3 regions of the Paenibacillus medicaginis genome follow, and region 1 is predicted to be linked to each of the others. Evidence: riboswitches for the same ligand, from Rfam matches in the RefSeq annotation. Region 1 holds a riboswitch; each other region holds the start of a gene.

Region 1 (6,113 bases):
TAGCCAATCCGCCTCAATAAGTGCAATATGATACAGCAGCGAGCCGATGCTGTGCCGCCCCTCCAATTGCCGATCCAGCAAGTCAGGGGCCAGGCCGTTCAGCTTTTCCAAGATGGTTCTGCGGACATCCTCCAAGCACCATAGCCAACGCCCGATTTCAGGCTCATATCCCGGCAAGGCTGCCACTTGCAATGATTTTTTGCTCACATCATCACTCTCCTTATCTTTCTAAATATTCTAGGTACGGTTTGTTTTTCCCTCTTGCACATCCAAAGCATTACTGGTCAGATTCCACTCTGGGTCAAGCCGTATTTTCACAAAAAAAGGGACAATCCTGAACGATTTATGAAACCTCTTGCAGCAAGCTGTCCTGGCGCCCGAAGTTCAATTACAATGGGAAGTATCCGGCAGGATCTGAATAAGAACTGCTCAAACGCACAGAAAGGAGAGTTCCATGAAGTACGTTAATGAAGAAACGCCTGTCATTCTTACAGCAGCACAACAGGAAACGGGGACAACCGAGTCCGGCACCACAACGGAGCAGACAACGGACTATGTATATCATGAGCCTGAACGCACTTACACTGGCCTGATTATTGGCATTATCCTGATTCTGGTTATTGTAGGGGCCCGCATTGCTTTCTCGGTATGGGCAAAAAAACATAAATAAGAAAAACGTCTATCGTCGTAATTTACAGAAGACAGGCCGCGTTTAGACTGGGTTCGCTTGGGATCTCGTTTGTACGTTTTTTCATACAAAAACCCGCGACTGGGCTCGCTCGGGCTCTCGTTTGTACGTTTTTTCACACAAAAACCCGCGACTGGGCTCGCTCGGACTCTCGTTTGTACGTTTTTTCGCACAAAAACCCGCGACTGGGCTCGCTCGGACTCTCGTTTGTACGTTTTTTCGCACAAAAACCTGGGAGATAGTTTTTCTTGCGATGATAGAATTGTTCAGCTCCGCTGAAATCTTAAAATTCTATAACCATAAAAAATCCGACCAGCCTTCTTCCTGTTCAGTTTCTTAATTATTCGTAAATCCTACGCCTTTTCGGTATAATGAATAATAGCGGCTGAACTTGAGGAAGGTGATTGATTGTGGAACCCGTACTGAGAAACGAGGAAGATTGGAATAACGACTGCCATCAACCCAGGGAAGTTCTTGATGGCATAAAAAATAAACTGGTTGATTTACAAACGGCTGCTGAAATGGCCGAAATCTTCAAAGCGCTGGGCGATCCGACCCGGATCAGGCTGATCTACGCCCTGATTGAGCGGGAGCTGTGTGTGCATGATCTGTGTGTGCTGCTGGATATGGGGCAGTCCGCCGTCTCGCACCAGCTTCGCTATTTGCGCAATTTACGCATCGTCAAACGCCGGAAAGTTGGGAAAACGGTATTCTACTCGCTTGATGATACTCATGTGGAGCAAATTTTCCTGCAAACCCATCAGCATATTACCCACCAGTAAGAAAAACGCATGTCGACGCACATTCACAGAAAACAGACCGCGTTGAGCAGCAGTTTTTCTTGCGATTTCAAAAAACACAGCATCAACCGGTGCATATTGGCTCCGGATTGATGCTGTGTTTCGTTTTTTCTGGCGAATTTTACGCTAATTCCTTCGTACGCAGCACCCTCATGGCATTCAGCACGGCCAGCAGTGTAACCCCGACATCGGAGAACACCGCCTCCCACATCGAAGCAATGCCGAAGGCTCCCAGCAGGAGAAATACGGCCTTGACCCCCAGGGCAAACAAAATGTTCTGCCATACAATGCGGCGTGTGCGTCTGGCGATATGGATCGCGGATGACAGCTTGGAAGGCTCGTCGGTCATAATGACGATATCCGCAGCCTCAATCGCCGCATCCGAGCCCAATCCGCCCATGGCAATCCCGACATCGGCCCGCGCCAGTACGGGAGTATCATTCATGCCGTCACCGATAAAAGCAATTTTGTCCCTGCGTGCTTTTTGCCGGTCCAGCCTCTCAATCTCCTCTACCTTATGCTGCGGCAGGAGCTCGGCGTGCACTTCGTCCAGACCAAGCTTCCGGCCTACGGCCTCACCAACAGCTTTCGCATCACCGGTAAGCATGATCGTCTTCTTCATGCCCAGCTCTTTCAAGGAGCGGATGGTCTGTTCCGCATCCTCTTTAATCTCGTCCGCAATGACGATATACCCCGCATAGCTCCCATCGATAGCTACGTGCACGACTGTTCCCGGTTCTTCAGGTGTCTTGAAAGGAATCTGCTCCCGGTTCATGAGCTTGGCATTGCCGGCCAGAATCTGTTTGCCTTCAAACTGCACCTGAATGCCGTGGCCCGCGATTTCGTTATATTCCTGAACATCCGCCGCCTGCAGCTCTTGCCCATAAGCTGCGCGAATGGATTCGGCAATCGGGTGATTGGAATGGAGCTCGGCATAAGCAGCGCTGCGGAGCAGCTCCTCCCGGGTTGCCCCGTTAGCCGGATAAATCCCGGTCACGGTAAAGGCCCCTTTCGTAAGGGTGCCTGTTTTATCGAATACGACATATTTTACATCATTCAGGGCTTCAAGATAGTTGCTGCCCTTCACGAGCACACCCTGCCTGGAAGCCGCCCCGATCCCGCCGAAAAATCCGAGCGGAATGGACACCACCAACGCGCACGGGCAGGAAATGACCAGAAATACCAAAGCACGGTAGACCCATTCGGAAAACGTGGCACCACTGATCAGCAATGGCGGCACGATAGCCAGCAGGGTGGCGACAATGACGACGACCGGCGTATAATAACGTGCGAATTTTGTAATAAACTGTTCCGTTGGCGCCTTCTTGCTGCTTGCATTTTGTACCAGCTCCAAAATTTTGGAAACGGTGGATTCACCGTAGCTTTTAGTAACCTCAACGGTCAATACTCCGTTTTTGTTAACAAAGCCGCTTAATACCTCATCCCCGGGCTCGACCTCGCGCGGCACGGATTCGCCTGTTAAAGCCGAGGTGTCCATGGCGGTTCTGCCCTCCAGCACTTTGCCGTCAAGCGGCACCCGTTCGCCAGGCTTCACTATGATGAGATCACCGACACGAACCTCTTCCGGGGCTACCCGCTTCGTCTCATTCCCCATCTGCAGATTGGCATAATCAGGCCGGATATCCATCAGGCTGCTGATGGATTTGCGCGACCGGTTCACAGCTATGCTCTGGAACAGCTCACCTACCTGATAGAACAGCATGACGGCCACGCCCTCGGGATACTGCTGAATGGCAAAGGCGCCGATGGTGGCGAGAGACATCAGAAAATGCTCGTCAAACACCTGGCCTCTGAGGATATTTTTGACAGCTCTGAGGACAATGTCACCGCCAACAATAAGATAAGCGATGGTAAACAGCACAAACTCCGCTACTCCCGTAACAGGTGACAATAGCCCGACTCCTGTTAGAAGGGCACCTGCAATCAAGTGAATGATCATGCGTTTCGTATTGCCTGCCCCATGATCATGGCTGTGCCCGTGACTGTGGTCGTGAGCATGATCGTGGTCATGAGTATGACCATGATCGTGGTTATGACCATGCTGTGCAGCCGCATGGCTTATGGCCGCTTTCGCAGCAGCTCCGTTCCCCTTCTCCACGACCTGAATATGAGGCTCCAACTGATTCACTTTTTTCTTGGCTGCTGTGACGACATCCTGATCATGCGTTTTGTCCACTTCCATCGTAAGTGTCTTGCTTACAAAGTTAACAGAACAGTCCATAACCCCGTCCAGCTTCTTCACACCGTTCTCAATCTTCATGGCGCAATTCGCACAGTCCAGGCCTTCCAGTATAAGCTCCCGTTTCACCTTTTCAACCGCTGTACCCATTAGGCTTCTCCCCTTCCTGGCAGCCAAATAACTATATATGAATAATTGTTCATGTGTTTTGAACTTATTATATGTAGTGAAGGAGAAGATTGTCAATGCAGTATTCCCATTCTATGCAAGGCAGATGACCTGACAGTAAAAAAAGGACAAGCCTGAAAATAATTTCAGGCTTGTCCTTTTCCATTCAACGCGCTTCGCTCACCATTTGGGCATAGCTTGTCTGGCTGATGACGCGGCGGGCCGTTACATATCTGTTTTGATAATAAGACTCTGACAGGCTGCTGACAGTAACACCCTGGCTGCTTGAGGAATGGGCAAACTGATTGTTCCCCACATAGATGCCGGCATGGGAAATGCCGCGTCCGCTTGTGTTAAAAAACACCAGGTCTCCCGCCCGGAGATCTTCTTTGGCGACTGCTACACCTTCGTTAGCCTGCTGTTGGGAAGTGCGGGGCAAGTCCAAACTAAACTTGTTGAATATGTACAGAATAAAACCGGAACAATCGAATCCTGCAGTTGTGGTGCCCCCATATTTGTATGGAGTACCTGCAACCTGACTAACATAGCTGTTGATTTGTGCTTCGCTGGCATGTGTAGTGGCAGCCCCGGATGTAAACAGTACGGCGGCTCCAAAAATCGACAATATCGCTTTTTTCAAAAAAATGTTCTCCCTTCAACGCCTACGGAGTTAGCTGAGGGTTAGGTAGAAGGTTCCCTTTACTCTTTTATGTACAAGAATAATTCACCCGGAATGGTTCCCCCGTTTTCAAACACAATGAAATTCGGCAAATATTAAAATTTTGTAACCTTAATCAGGGTAATATACCCAACCTCTCTTTGTCAATGGAAGAAAAACCCTTTTGATAGAAGGTGGCAGCGGCTATATACCAACAAAAAATTGCAGTTCATAAAAGTAACATAAAAGAAACAAAAATGTAAACACGCAATGCATAGTTAGCTGTATCGAGAAACATATTACACGCAGATTGGAGGAAAACCCCGGTTAAGATGGCGTGTAAAAAAACCGGTCGGGGCAGTACCTTTGACCGGTTGGATGCTTCCATATTATCGGAGTCGGAACTTCTTGCGGAGGCGAGTTAATCTTATGTTAATATAGATTTAACAAGCAATGGGAGATGGTGAAATGAAAAGGTATCCTCTTTGGTATAACGTAATTGTAGGAACTGTACTGATCGCACTGATCTGCTCATTATTTTTTGTGGAATATAACATAACCCCTTATGCCTTGTTCGTCCTGTTTATAGCCATGGCTGTCCGGGATTGGAAAACCGACCGCCGCTACTCCATTTTGTATCTTGTGTTGGCGGGGGTATACGTTATTTTGATGCTGTAGCCTCTTGAACCTGTTTTCTCTCCGTAAAATAATAGATCAGTGCCATGGCTGGCAGTGCAATGCCTATGACGGACGCAGCCTTCCAGCCCCCCAGGTCATAAGCCCATCCTCCAGCCGCAGAACCCAGGGCTCCACCTGCAAAAAAGATAGCCATAAACAAACCGTTCAACCGGCTGCGCACCTCGGCTCCAAGGGCAAAAATCGCACGCTGGCTGAGAACCAGATTAGCCGACACGCCCATGTCCAAAAGAATCGCAGAAAAGACTAATATGGATACGGTAAACACCGAACGGGTATGAACCATGAAAGGCAGAGCCAGTGCAATGATAACTGCGGCCAAAGCGAGCCCTGTCGCCGTCCGAATCCAGCCCCGATCTGCCAGACGGCCTGCGATGGGGGCCGCAATCGCGCCGGATACTCCCGCTAAGGCAAACAATGCCACTTCCATTTGTGAAAAATGAAATGCAGGCCCTGTCAGTAACAGCGAAACCGTCGTCCAGAACAAGCTGAAGGTCCCAAATACAGCAGCATGATAAATGGCCCGGCGCCGCAGGATTGGCGTAGTTTTCAGCAGATGCCACATCGAGCCGATGAGCCTGGAGTAAGGTTCGTTTGTCACCGGCTTTCTGGCAGGAAGCGCCTTGGCCAGAACGAGAGCCAGGACAAAAATCAATACAGAGGATAAAACGAATACGGAACGCCAGCCCAGCAGATCAGCCACCATGCTGGACAGCGGGCGTGCAAGCATAATGCCCAGCAGCAAACCGCTCATGACATTGCCCACTACCCTGCCGCGGGATTCGTCAGGCGCAAGATGCGCCGCATACGGCACCAGAATCTGAGCCGCCACCGAGCCGATCCCGATCATTGCGGACGCAAGAAGGAACAGCGCGGCGCTTGGAGCCGCCGCCAGGGTAAGCA
Region 2 (6,113 bases), on a different contig from region 1:
CATTGAGGCCATGATGGAGAAGCAGAAGATTACAACGGCCGATACGAAGGATCGCGATGTGTTCGGCTTTGCCGTAGACAAAGGCTGGATGTGTGTGCAGATTTTGTACGTCCGCAAAGGTAAAATGATCGAACGTCACATGTCGACCTTCCCGTTCTATGGAGAGCCGTACAATGACTTTATTTCTTACGTGACCCAATACTACAGTGATAATCCGGCGCTGCCGCAGGAAATTCTGCTGCCTGACGCGCCCTCTGTGGAGGGTTCTGCCTCCGGGGAAGAGCAGAATGTGACTGGAGAGGATCTGCGGCAGGCGGACCGGGTGGCGGAGTCTGCTGTTGCCTACACCGCCGGTGAGAACTCTCTGATGGAAAAAGGGCAGCAGGGCGAGGAAGACCTGCAGCTATCGGCAGGTGGCGGCCTGGAGGAACCCCATACGGCGGCAGCTGCGCTGCAGCAATGGCTTGAGATCAAGGTGCTGCTTCCGCAGCGAGGATTGAAGCGTCAGATGGTCAGCATGGCGACGGAGAACGCCCGGGTTGCGCTGGATGAGAAGTTCCGCCTGATCGCCAGGGATGAGGAAAGAACGTCCAAGGCGGCGGATAATCTGGGTCGCGCCATCGGCCTGGAGAGCCTGCACCGCGTGGAGGCGTTCGATAACTCCAACATTCAAGGGGCCAACCCGGTATCCGCGATGATCGTGTTTATCGATGGCAAACCGGCCAAGAAGGAATACCGCAAGTACAAAATCCGCTCTGTACAGGGACCGGATGATTATGAAACGATGCGTGAGGTTATCCGCCGCCGTTATGAACGGGTGCTGAAGGAAAATCTGGAGATGCCCGATCTCATTGTGGTGGACGGCGGGCGCGGCCAGATTTCGGCTGCGGTGGATGTGCTGCAGAACGAGCTGGGGCTGTTCATCCCGGTATGCGGTCTCGTCAAGGATGCCAAGCACAAGACGTCCCAGCTGCTCGTCGGCGATCCGCCGGAGACGGTGGCACTTCCGCGCAACAGTGAGGAGTTTTACCTGCTACAGCGCATCCAGGAAGAGGTTCACCGCTTCGCCATTACGTTTCACAGGGAGCAGCGCGGCAAGTCCATGGTGACCTCCAGACTGGATTCAATTCCGGGCATTGGGGAAAAACGGCGCAAGCTGCTGCTTAAGCATTTCGGCTCCATTAAAAAAATAAGAGAGGCCAGTGTTGAAGATTTCCGGCCTCTCTCGATCGGCGACAAGCTCGCCACACAAATTATAGCTGCCCTTCAGGATGAGGAGTCGTAATAAACGGCTTCTCTTTTTTAGTGGGATTGAAGAGATACACCACATAGCCGACTACAGCGGGCAGCACCATCCCGATAGCTCCTACGGTGATGTTGACGACATCTCCCATCGACATCAGGCTGATGCCCATCAGAATGCTGTCAAATATGACATGACTGAACATGGCGGTAATGAAGCCGTATCTAAGGAAAATAAAGCTGAACAGCAGCCCGAGGAACAGCAGCTCGATCGGACGGGTGATGACAGGATAAATCGGGTACAGGGTATGTCCGAACGCCCAGATCAGTGAGCTGAGGGCGCTGGCGGCCAGCGTGCTGCGCACGATCTTTCTCAGCATCGGGATGCCGAACAGCCTGTAAAGCGCTTCTTCTCCGATTCCCGCCATCCAGGCCATGATCGGCAGCAGCCAGGCGTAGGTCATGTTATACGGCGACTGCGTTTCATCGATGGTGGACCAGCTGCCGATCAGCAGGTTGAGAATGACAAAGATGACGGACTGAACCCCAAGCAGGATGAAAGCCCACACATATCCGGCGCCCATGCTGCGCAGCACATACACTCCGTATCCAGGCTCCTTTGCACGCGGCCACGGGTTGAGTCCAGCTGTTTTCCAAAGCCCGTTGCCTCCTACAAAGGAGAAGTAAATGATAACTCCCATCATCAGATTAAAGATGATTTGCAGACCGATGCCGAAGATCAGGACGTCGCTGTTGGCGGATTGGGCTTGCAAATAAGGCATCATGTTGAGCAGAGTCAGCACCGAAATGGCAAAATAAACGAAGCTCAGAATAATACCGCGGGTAAACGAGGTATGACGCCGGGTCAAGCTGCTGTACACCACGGCAAGCACACCGAGCACGAAGGAAAACAGCATGTAGCCGATATAGTACAAAAGGTTGGCAAGTTTCGTCTGTTGATCGACATATTCCGTATGGGAAGAAGGAACGGCAAAGGAGGACTCCAGAGAGCGGACACCCCCGTTTTCAAACGTCAGTCTGACCTGAAGCATAGCATCCCCGATCTTGCTTCCTTCGTCCGAATAGGTAAGTCCAGGCTCACTTTCCCTGGTCTCAACGGTTAGATTTTCCGTGTTATACCCCATTTGCTTCAGTAAAGGGGCAGCCAAAGCCTTTTTATCTGCAAGCGGCATACCTTCTTCGTACGCCCGCAGCAGTCCGCTCCGGGTTTCACCGTCAGGAAGAGCTTCGGTGTTGTTATAAAATCCGTCTCCGTTTTGAATAATAAAACCGACAGGCTTCCCCGTCTGCAGACCGACATCAACCATGACGGTGTGGTCCTGCGCCGGGTCGGGAAGGCTGACCCGGTAAAATTCGTAAGGATACTTCCCGCCCCACTTCCGATTGTATTCAGGGATAAGCTGCTCTTTGGAAAGATACCCGTACAGTTCGGCGTGTGCTTCATAGGCGGGAGCGGGCATTTCCCCTGCCGACTCTTTAAAACCCAAAACGGACTTGGCAAAGCCTTCTGCGCGCTCAACAGCCTTCTGTTTGCTGATTGCCTCCCCTGGCTGATTCTGGCTTAAGGATGCGAGAACCGGCAGCAGTACCTGCAGCAGCAGAAACACGGCGAGGCCGATGATGCCCAGGGTGCTCAGCTTCTTGAAATCAGCGGTTAATTTAACCGGTTTTCCGATGGGATTCATCTAATACCTCCTTCATATGGACCATTTTAACATCTTTCCGTGAGAAGTTCCTTTCCTTTGCAGGAAGGGGATGAATGGACCGTCATCGCTTCATGAGCGTGTGTAAATGCGATGAAAAAGATGAAAGAATACAATAATGTAGGATTCATGAGAGCTGGAACGCTTCTTTTGCTCTGAATTGGCGTTATTTGAGCCTTTTTCATGAAAAGCATCTTTTGTGATGTACAAGGAGAAGGTTTATAATTTGTTTGCAATTGCATACAAGCCGAATTTCGTTATGAATACGGGGGAACCATTTAATTGGGGTGAATTTCGCACCTGGTCATGGGCCGGGTCTGAATAGGGCGATTTCTGCGGCCCGAATCCGTCAGCTAACCTCGTAGGCTGCAGGCAGGAACCTGGTCAGGCACTTGGTTTTCCGGTGTCTTTTTTTAATGACTTTTTCTAGAGGTGTATAATGATAATTCCCAAATTGAAATGGCTGCGCCTTTCCCCTCCGCGCATTCTCGTGAGCGGTTTTGCCCTTATTATTTTGCTCGGTGCAGGACTGCTTATGCTGCCAATCTCCAATACGTCGGGGGTGCCACTGCCTTTTATTGACGCCTTGTTCACCGCAACGTCGGCTACTTGTGTGACCGGTCTGGTCGTTGTGGATACAGGCACGCATTTCACGGTGTTCGGTCAGGTCGTCCTCGCGCTGTTAATTCAGATCGGAGGCCTTGGCTTCATGACAATGGCTACCTTGCTGGCTCTTGTGTTCAAACGCAGAATTTCGCTGAAGGAGCGGCTGATTCTTCAAGAAGCGATGAATCAGACCTCCATGGAGGGCATTGTCGCCCTGATCCGCAAGGTGCTGTTGTACTCGCTGACCATAGAAGCAGTGTGTGCCGTGGTGTTCGCGGTCCGCTGGTCCTTTGACATGCCTGTAGGCAGAGCTATTTATTTCGGGGTGTGGCATGCCATTTCGATGTTCAACAATGCGGGTTTTGATCTGTTTGGCGAATTCCGCAGCTTGACGTTATACGTCAACGATCCGGTTATCAACTTTACAGCCATGTTTTTGATCGTTACCGGCGGTATCGGGTTTGTCGTCATGTCGGATTTGGTGGAATACCGCAAGAGAAAGAAGCTTTCCCTGCACACCAAGGTTGTGCTTACAGCGACAGCGGTGCTTATTGTTACAGGTGCGCTGGTCATCTTTGTTTTTGAATTCACGAATCCGAAGACGCTGGGCAGCCTTCCCTGGTCAGGCAAAATCCTGGGATCGCTGTTCCAGTCGGTTACGCCGCGTACGGCGGGCGCCAATACGCTGGATATTGCGGGACTCCGTCAGGCCACGCAGTTTTTCATTATTATATTGATGTTTATCGGTGCGTCTCCAGGCTCAACGGGGGGCGGCATCAAAACGACAACCTTTACGATCATGGCTGGAGCTGTTGTGTCCATGATTCGCGGAAGGGAAGATATCGTGATTTACCGTTACCGTCTGGCTCAGGATCGTATTTTGAAAGCACTCACGATTACACTGCTCGCCCTTTTTCTCGTGATAGCTGTTACGATGATCTTGACGACTACAGAGGATCGTCATTTTCTGATGATTCTGTTCGAAACGACCTCTGCATTCGGAACAGTCGGGCTTTCCATGGGGCTGACGCCGGATTTATCGGTGATCGGCAAAATATTGATCAGTTTCACGATGTTTGCGGGCAGACTCGGACCGATCACGCTTGCTTATGCTTTGGGCAAAAAGCAGAGCAAGGAGCTTTATCGCCACCCGGAAGGCAAAATGATTATAGGATAAGGGAGTTACAGATCAGCAATGAAAATTCAGCAGTTCGTGGTTATCGGTTTGGGACGTTTTGGCTCCAGCCTGGCAATGCAGCTTATGGAAATGGGATATGAGGTGCTTGGCATCGACAGGGATGAAGATGTCGTGGAAGAAATGAGTGAGTATCTGACCCATGTGGTGACCGGCGATGCCACCGATGAACAGTTGCTCCGCTCCATCGGAGTCCGCAATATGGATTGCGGCATCGTGGCGATCGGAGATGATATTCAGATGAGCATTCTCGCTACTATTCTATTGAAGGAACTGGGCATCAAGACCGTGGTGGCCAAAGCGATCTCCAAGCTGCACGGAAGGGCGCTGGAAAAGCTGGGGGTGGACCGTATCGTGTATCCGGAACGGGATATGGGCATACGGGTCGCCCACCAGCTGGTCACCCCCAATCTGCTTGATTATCTGCAGCTTTCCAAGGACTACACCATTGCGGAACTGAATGTGCCGGCATGCCTGAACGGCAAAACGCTGTCTGAGCTGAATACACGGACCCGTTTCGGCTGCAGCATCGTGGCCATTCACACCAGCAACGGGGTGCTGATTGCGCCTACAGCAATGGATAAGGTTCACTGCGATGACATCATGGTCATCATCGGCACGAACAATAATATCGGACGTTTCGAGGAAGAGGTCGTGAACCAGTAATCATTCTGTCTATTCTATACGTATTCATTAAAAAATAAGTGGGGATAACTTGGACAATAACATCGGTAAACGAGGCCGGTTGGAGGAAGAAGTATTTTCCTACCGCAGCACGAAGGACCAAAAAGTGATTCTGTACTGGCAAGGCAGACAAGTGATGATTTTGCAAGGAAAAGACAGTGAAAAGTTCCTGCAGCGAATCGCTACTGCCAACGACAGCAAAGAAGAGCAGTTGATTATGGCCAAGGTAACAGGCAATTTCAAGCGAGGGAATGAAAAACAGGCAAAGCGCCGATAGGCTAGGGTAAGAAGTTGACAGTACCCATAACAAGCTCCCTAAAAGCAACGACTTTGCTCGGATTGCGGATGAAGAATTAGAAATAGGAAACAAGGTCAAGGACAAAGGGAGTCTTCCCTGTCCTTGACCTTTCTTCTTACTTTTCTTGTAAGAGGGGTATGCACGATACCAGCGGAGAAGACGAAGCAATTCCGGAAAAGCGAAGCGGTCGCCTTTGGCCCGAAGGGTCAACAGCGATTGTAGGAATGCTTCGTTTTCGGAGCGTCTCGGAGCCGTACACCTTTTACCTCACACCATCCGGTACCCGGCAAAGGAGGCGCGGGTTTCCCCGATCCATTGTCTGGCCGTCGGACCGTGCTCGGCGGTCTCGGAATAGATGAGGCAG
Region 3 (6,113 bases), on a different contig from region 1:
CTCCTTTTGAATCATGACGACGATATTCTCCAGAGGCAGCTTGTCCTCCAGCAGCTTCATCAAGATGGGAGTTGTGACGTAATAAGGCAGATTGGCTACCACGCTGACCTTTTCCACATCCGCAAAGTCCTCCGCGAACACTTCTTTAAGGTCCAGCTTCAGCACGTCCCCGTGACGTACGCGCACCTGGTCGTACGGTGCCATAACTTCGTCCAGAATGGGCAGAAGCCGCTGATCGATCTCCACAGCCGTTACGCACTTGGCCGAACGGGCCAGCCGCTCCGTCAGCGCTCCAATGCCCGGCCCGATCTCAAGCGCTCCCTTGGTCTCATCCAATCCGGCGGCAGCCACGATTTTTTGCAATATATTCTGGTCAACCAGAAAATTCTGTCCCAGACTCTTCTTGAACGAGAAACCGTGCCTCTGAATGATCTCCTTGGTCCGGCGGGGAGTCGCAATATCTTCAAGACCCTTCATGTCCATCACAATCCTTCGCTTTCAATTTGCTGTAATGCCGCCGCGAACTCCTCGCGGCTGATTTGGAACATCGTCAGCCGCTTATGAAGCTGCTTGCCGTTGCAATAACCGATGCCCAGGATGTTGCCTAACGTCATCCTGCGGGAGGCCGCCCGTGGATGTGTGATCATGCCCGCGTCAATAAGGTCCTCCCAATCGATCAGGGGGCGCGCATCCTCTACCGTAGTATGAACTCTGGCGAGTGCGTGACGGATCGCTTCGGGAGAAGCATTCTCCACCCCGATATCCCCTTTCCGGGTCGCTTCCGCCTCAGGAATAAATGCCTGCTTGCACCCCGGCACCCTGGAGGCAATAATCTTGCGAATCCGCTCCCCGGCGTGATCCGGATCGGTCAGGATAATGATCCCCCGCCGCTTCTGAGCCATGGCAATTTTGCGAATCGTCGTGGCATTGATGGCAGAACCGCCGGTTTCAATCGTGTCGGCCTGGACCGCCCTTTTGATGGCCACCGTATCATCCCGGCCCTCCACTACGATGACTTCCTTAATCATGAATCTATCTTCCTTCCCGATGCTCTCATCCCGAGCTTGGCATTTAGCACAAAATAAAAATAAGAAGAGGATGATCCTCCCCTTCTTAGCATGGCATCTTTATGTTCTTAATACTATCCTAACCAGCGATTGAATTACAAGCTCCAACATTTCCGCCTGCGGTTAATTCAACTCCGGTTTGACCGGACCGATGACATACACTGTCATTCCTGTTTTACGGCCAAAATTCATCGCCTGATTCAAACTCTCATAATACACATCGATTTTGTTGCCTTTTATGGCGCCGCCAGTATCCTCAGCACGACGGAAGCCAAGACCTTCAATATATACCCACCAGCCTATTGGGATGACATTAGGGTCCACGGCAATGGTGCGTCCTTCAGTAACGCGTGTGCCGGAGGATGTCCGGGTGCCTATGCCAGGCTGCTGTGCGGAGTAAGCCGTCATGGATACATTGCTTAAAACTTTTGTATATTTAAATTCTATTCCTACCCGGCTAATCGTATTGGCACCGGCCGTCTTTGCGGAACCGGAAGGTCCGATAGATGCCGCCAGTACAACAGGTTTCTTCTTCGTACCTACTGCAATAACCTTGTCAACACGATTCGTAGCAACTTCTTTGCTTACCATACGCTTTGAAATCAGTTTCCCGTCATGATACACCTTCTCAATATTCTGGACCATGACTCCATCCTTGCCGCTCACCAAGGTGCGATTATCTCCCTTGTACAAGCTTGGATCAGCCGTCTTGACGACTCTGTAAGGAATCTCTGCCTTTTGTTGAACCTTCTGCTTCGTAACACGAACAATTTTTATATCCATGTTAGAAGAGATTCTGGTATCCGGTGAGGGGGAAACCTTATCTTCCGGTGACAATTCGTAGCCCAAGGTTCGAATAGCGTCTTCTACTGTATTTTCGGTGGTGTACAGCTGTTTGGTTTCATAGCCTGCGGATACGTTCACTGGCGCAGCCCGTTTAATGACTACCCGCTCCCCATTCTGTACAGCTCCGTTCACCGGCATGGAAATCTTGTCATGGGGTGCCAGTGTAATAGAATGCTCCTCCAGAACATCCTGCAAACTTTCTCCGCGGGTCTCAACCGCTTTCGTCTGACCGTTGATGACCAGAACCACTTGTTTCTTTGTCTGCGTGTACACCAGAATAGAGATTGTGATTGTTAGTGCGATTAGAAAAATAGCGACCAATGATGCATGGCGCAATTTTTCATGCCTCCATCGCAACGCGTAAGACATGCTGGATGAGCGTGACTCATGGGTCTCCCCTTGTTGGAAAATTCCCACTTCTCCGTCCTCCTTCATAGCCTCGCCGTCTGAGAGTAATACATGATTGAAGTTGACGCGACTATACCAGATTTTCTACAAGACAAGCCTGACTGCAACCTGCCCTGCATCATGTTCCCGTCTTCGCAGCATGGCGCCCCCCTTTACTGCTTCATAACTCCGTTATGTAACAGTATGTGGGCAGATTCTCCCATATTCATAAACTAAAAAAGTCAAGAAAGAGTTAAGAGAGCTCTTTCGTGACTTCCGTCAATGACATATGCGGAAAATCCATACACGAGGTAGCTTCTCTCTTGATACGCTTACGGGGTTAGCTGTCGGATTCGGACGTAGAGAGTCGCCCTAGTTCAGGTCACCCGCTCATGGCGGCTGCCTTCACATTCACCCCTAAGACCCAGAAAAGAAATCGAACTATGACGTCCGGCATAAGCGAAGGTACATGCACACGACAATACGTCTATGTCTGTACGCTCTCCTTATGGCCTGCCACCATATCGGTTCCCCCGTTCTCCATAACAGAGATTAAGCGAGACTGGTTCATGAAATGAACTACTGAATTTGCCGCTTTACACAGCATCAATAATTCACTGAAACGATGATATCCTGTTTACATGCATGTTGTAAAGCAGCTTTCAAGTGCTTTTCTCTAAATAATCGGTTAAAATATTGTAATAATCGCGGTTTTCCCGGAACATTTTTATGTTTAGCTCTGTCTAGGATACTTTTTTAATGATTTATCTCTCATTCTCTCCGTATGTAAAATCGTTCCAGCCCATTTTTGGTGGTGATCGCCGCCAATTCCTCGACGGAAATTCCCTTGATTTGGGCAGCTGCCTCAGCCACCAATCTCACATAGGCCGACTCGTTTCGTTTGCCTCTGAAGGGATGGGGAGTCAGATAAGGGGAATCGGTTTCAATCAATAAGCGATCCAGCGGCACCTGCGCCAAAACCTCTTTCGGCTGACGCGCATTTTTGAATGTAATCGGGCCTCCAAAGGACAAATGAAATTCCATATTCAGACATAATTTAGCAATTTCCCAGCTGCCAGAGAACGAATGCATAATTCCTCCAACCTCATGCGCTTTCTCTTCACGCAAAATTTTCACGATATCCTCGTGCGCATCGCGGTTGTGAATGACAATCGGCATCCCCAGCTCCCGGGCAAGTCCGATTTGCTGGCGCAGCACCCGCTGCTGAACATCCTTCGGAGAAGTATCCCAATGGTAATCCAGTCCAATTTCCCCAATGGCTACGACCTTCTCATGCTTGCAAAGCGATGCAATCCATTCCAAGTCCCCATCCTGCATGGTGATGGCATCAACGGGATGCCATCCGACAGCAGCATAAATAAAATCATAAGTTTCAGCAAGCTCCATTGTACTGGGAATAGTCTCTCTATTAAACCCGACATTGACCATTCGTGTAACTCCCGCTTCGACGGCGTTTGATATGATTTGCTCTCTGTCTTCGTTAAATGACGGCGAATCAAGATGGGTATGCGTATCAAATAATTCCAAGGATTGTTCCTCCTTAATTGGTTTTAATTTAGATTAATTTCTTTCTTTGGCAATTTTCAATTTTTGCAATCTTCTATATCATGATGCTTAGATTAAAAACAAATGATTTGAAGGTTATTTTACAAACAATTTCTGGATGTCGGGCGGCAGCTTATCCTTAATTTGCTCCAATTTATTTTGCGGGTAATACAGATGGTATTTTCCCCGGTGAATACCGCTGATTGAGCGTACGATATCCGACACTTCAGATATTTCGCGCACACCGCCCTCCCGGCCAAGCAGCAAAATCTGATTCTCTGTCGATCCGTCCTTCCGGAATACATCATAAGGAAGGTCTGTCGGAAAATCAATTTCCAAGTCATAGTCGGGGTGAAGTCCAGCCTTCGCAAGGGCGGCCCGCAAATCGTCAATCATACTCCTATCCATAGAGTCGATTTGCACATATTTATATAGCCTGCGATCCATAAAACGCGAACACAGGTCGCTCAGAACAGGGTCCTCTTCCTGCTTCCATAAATTAAATACAGTTTGTATCAGGGATTCATCCAGCATTAAATACTGGCTGACTGTCAGATCTCCGCGGATTAAGTCGGGAAGAGGATCAAGCAGAAATCCGAAGGCATACCCCTGATTCATTAGCTCCTTGGCTCTCCGGAAAATGAGCCGCAGTATAATTTCCGAGCTGCGGGTCACCGGATGAAAATAAATTTGCCAGTACATTTGGTAACGGGACATCAGGTAGTCTTCCACAGCATGCATTCCCGAGTCCTTGACGACAATACGGCCCTTATGAGGGCGAAGCAGGCGCAGAATGCGGTCAAGGTCGATGGTGCCGTAATTAACTCCTGTCTGGTAGGCGTCCCGCAGCAGATAATCCATTCTGTCCGCATCCAGCGGACTCGTTACCAAATTGACTACGATCGGTTTATCGTAGGTTTTTGAGATCACGGCAGCGACCTTTTCCGGAAACCCGGGTTCAACCTGGCAAAGGACCGTATTGATCTCCGTGTCTCCCAAAATAATACGGCAGGTCCAATCCTCGTGATTCATGCCGAAGGCTTCTTCGATGGAATGGGAGAACGGGCCATGCCCCAAATCATGCAGCAGGGCGGCACATAAGGTGACCAGTTTTTCTTCCTTGGGCCAGTCTGTATATTCACCGCGTTCAAATTGGGAAATGATGCGGCGTGTAATCTCATATACGCCCAGGGAGTGAGAGAAACGGCTGTGTTCAGCACCATGAAAAGTTAAATAGGAAGTTCCAAGCTGACGAATCCGGCGCAGCCTCTGAAACTCAGAAGTATTAATCAAACGCCAGATGACAACATCCTGAACGTGAATGTAATTGTGGACCGGATCTTTAAACACTTTCTCTTCCGTAAGCGGCTGCTGCATCAGATTCATTTGGCCTTAGCTCCTTGAAAATAGGATATATGTAACCGATGTAAAACATAGGTATGTGTCGCAGGAATTCGACATCTTTTGTCGAATTTCGTCTTATTTTATACTATTAATGATTTCCAAATCGACATACTCATTATAATATATTTTATAATATTAATTGTTGATTCCTAGTCATATTAGCAGGTTTGATTTTGAAAATTTAGGTTTCATGCCTAACTTTTAGGTTGACTGATTTGGGAATCGTTGGTATAGTTAAATTCAGAAAACAGAAAATAATGTCGAATGATGACAATTGAAATTTTCTATATGGCGAGAGGAGCCTGATTTATTATGATGAAATCTACTGGTATTGTAAGAAAAGTTGATGAGCTTGGACGTGTCGTTATTCCGATCGAGCTGCGCCGCACACTGGGCATTGGCGAGAAGGATGCCCTGGAAATTTACGTTGACGGTGAGCGCATTATGCTCAAAAAATACGAGCCTGCCTGCATCTTTTGCGGCAATGCGGAAAACGTTACTTACTTCAAAGGTAAAATTGTTTGCAACGAATGTATTTCCGAAATCCCAACACCTGTGACAAAATAAGATTTATAGTATATAATTAAAACCAACAACCAACTGTTAATTCTAACCTTTTCATATCTCCTTTGCTGCCTTCCGCGTTGATTTCTACCGCTGGAAGGTTCTTTTTTTACATAAATTCGGACAAAATTCATTTATCCCCCAAAGTCAGCAGCTCATTATACACATCCCTTTTTGAAAGCGAGCGATCTGCAGCCGTGCGTTTCATGGCCTCTTTCCTGCTATTTCCCTCCGACTCATAATGTTCTACATGCTCTTGCAATGTTAGCTCTTTCCACC

The links. A riboswitch is a leader RNA that binds a small molecule or an ion and turns the genes downstream of it on or off. The one in region 1 is predicted to bind cyclic di-AMP.
Region 2: linked by a shared signal. The riboswitch ahead of ACE5LO_RS15280 (TrkH family potassium uptake protein) and the one ahead of ACE5LO_RS15960 (C40 family peptidase) in region 1 are both predicted to bind cyclic di-AMP.
Region 3: linked by a shared signal. The riboswitch ahead of ACE5LO_RS21910 (resuscitation-promoting factor) and the one ahead of ACE5LO_RS15960 (C40 family peptidase) in region 1 are both predicted to bind cyclic di-AMP.

The regions. Positions count from the first base shown of each region.
Region 1 is NZ_JBHIRY010000015.1:88,324-94,436, forward strand. Features, by position in the region: gene ACE5LO_RS15940 (DinB family protein) at 1-207, opposite strand, end outside; gene ACE5LO_RS15945 (hypothetical protein) at 455-670, shown strand; gene ACE5LO_RS15950 (ArsR/SmtB family transcription factor) at 1,099-1,470, shown strand; gene ACE5LO_RS15955 (heavy metal translocating P-type ATPase) at 1,610-3,838, opposite strand; gene ACE5LO_RS15960 (C40 family peptidase) at 4,023-4,496, opposite strand; cyclic di-AMP (ydaO/yuaA leader) riboswitch at 4,501-4,636, opposite strand; gene ACE5LO_RS15965 (hypothetical protein) at 4,983-5,192, shown strand; gene ACE5LO_RS15970 (MFS transporter) at 5,176-6,113, opposite strand, start outside.
Region 2 is NZ_JBHIRY010000014.1:85,058-91,170, reverse strand. Features, by position in the region: gene uvrC (excinuclease ABC subunit UvrC) at 1-1,285, shown strand, start outside; gene ACE5LO_RS15285 (CPBP family intramembrane glutamic endopeptidase) at 1,254-2,948, opposite strand; cyclic di-AMP (ydaO/yuaA leader) riboswitch at 3,202-3,349, shown strand; gene ACE5LO_RS15280 (TrkH family potassium uptake protein) at 3,406-4,749, shown strand; gene ACE5LO_RS15275 (potassium channel family protein) at 4,768-5,433, shown strand; gene ACE5LO_RS15270 (hypothetical protein) at 5,483-5,728, shown strand; gene ACE5LO_RS15265 (LysR family transcriptional regulator) at 6,017-6,113, opposite strand, start outside.
Region 3 is NZ_JBHIRY010000028.1:9,114-15,226, reverse strand. Features, by position in the region: gene rsmA (16S rRNA (adenine(1518)-N(6)/adenine(1519)-N(6))-dimethyltransferase RsmA) at 1-477, opposite strand, end outside; gene rnmV (ribonuclease M5) at 483-1,028, opposite strand; gene ACE5LO_RS21910 (resuscitation-promoting factor) at 1,191-2,330, opposite strand; cyclic di-AMP (ydaO/yuaA leader) riboswitch at 2,614-2,869, opposite strand; gene ACE5LO_RS21905 (TatD family hydrolase) at 3,072-3,848, opposite strand; gene ACE5LO_RS21900 (HD domain-containing protein) at 3,963-5,243, opposite strand; gene ACE5LO_RS21895 (AbrB/MazE/SpoVT family DNA-binding domain-containing protein) at 5,583-5,837, shown strand; gene rsmI (16S rRNA (cytidine(1402)-2'-O)-methyltransferase) at 5,965-6,113, opposite strand, start outside.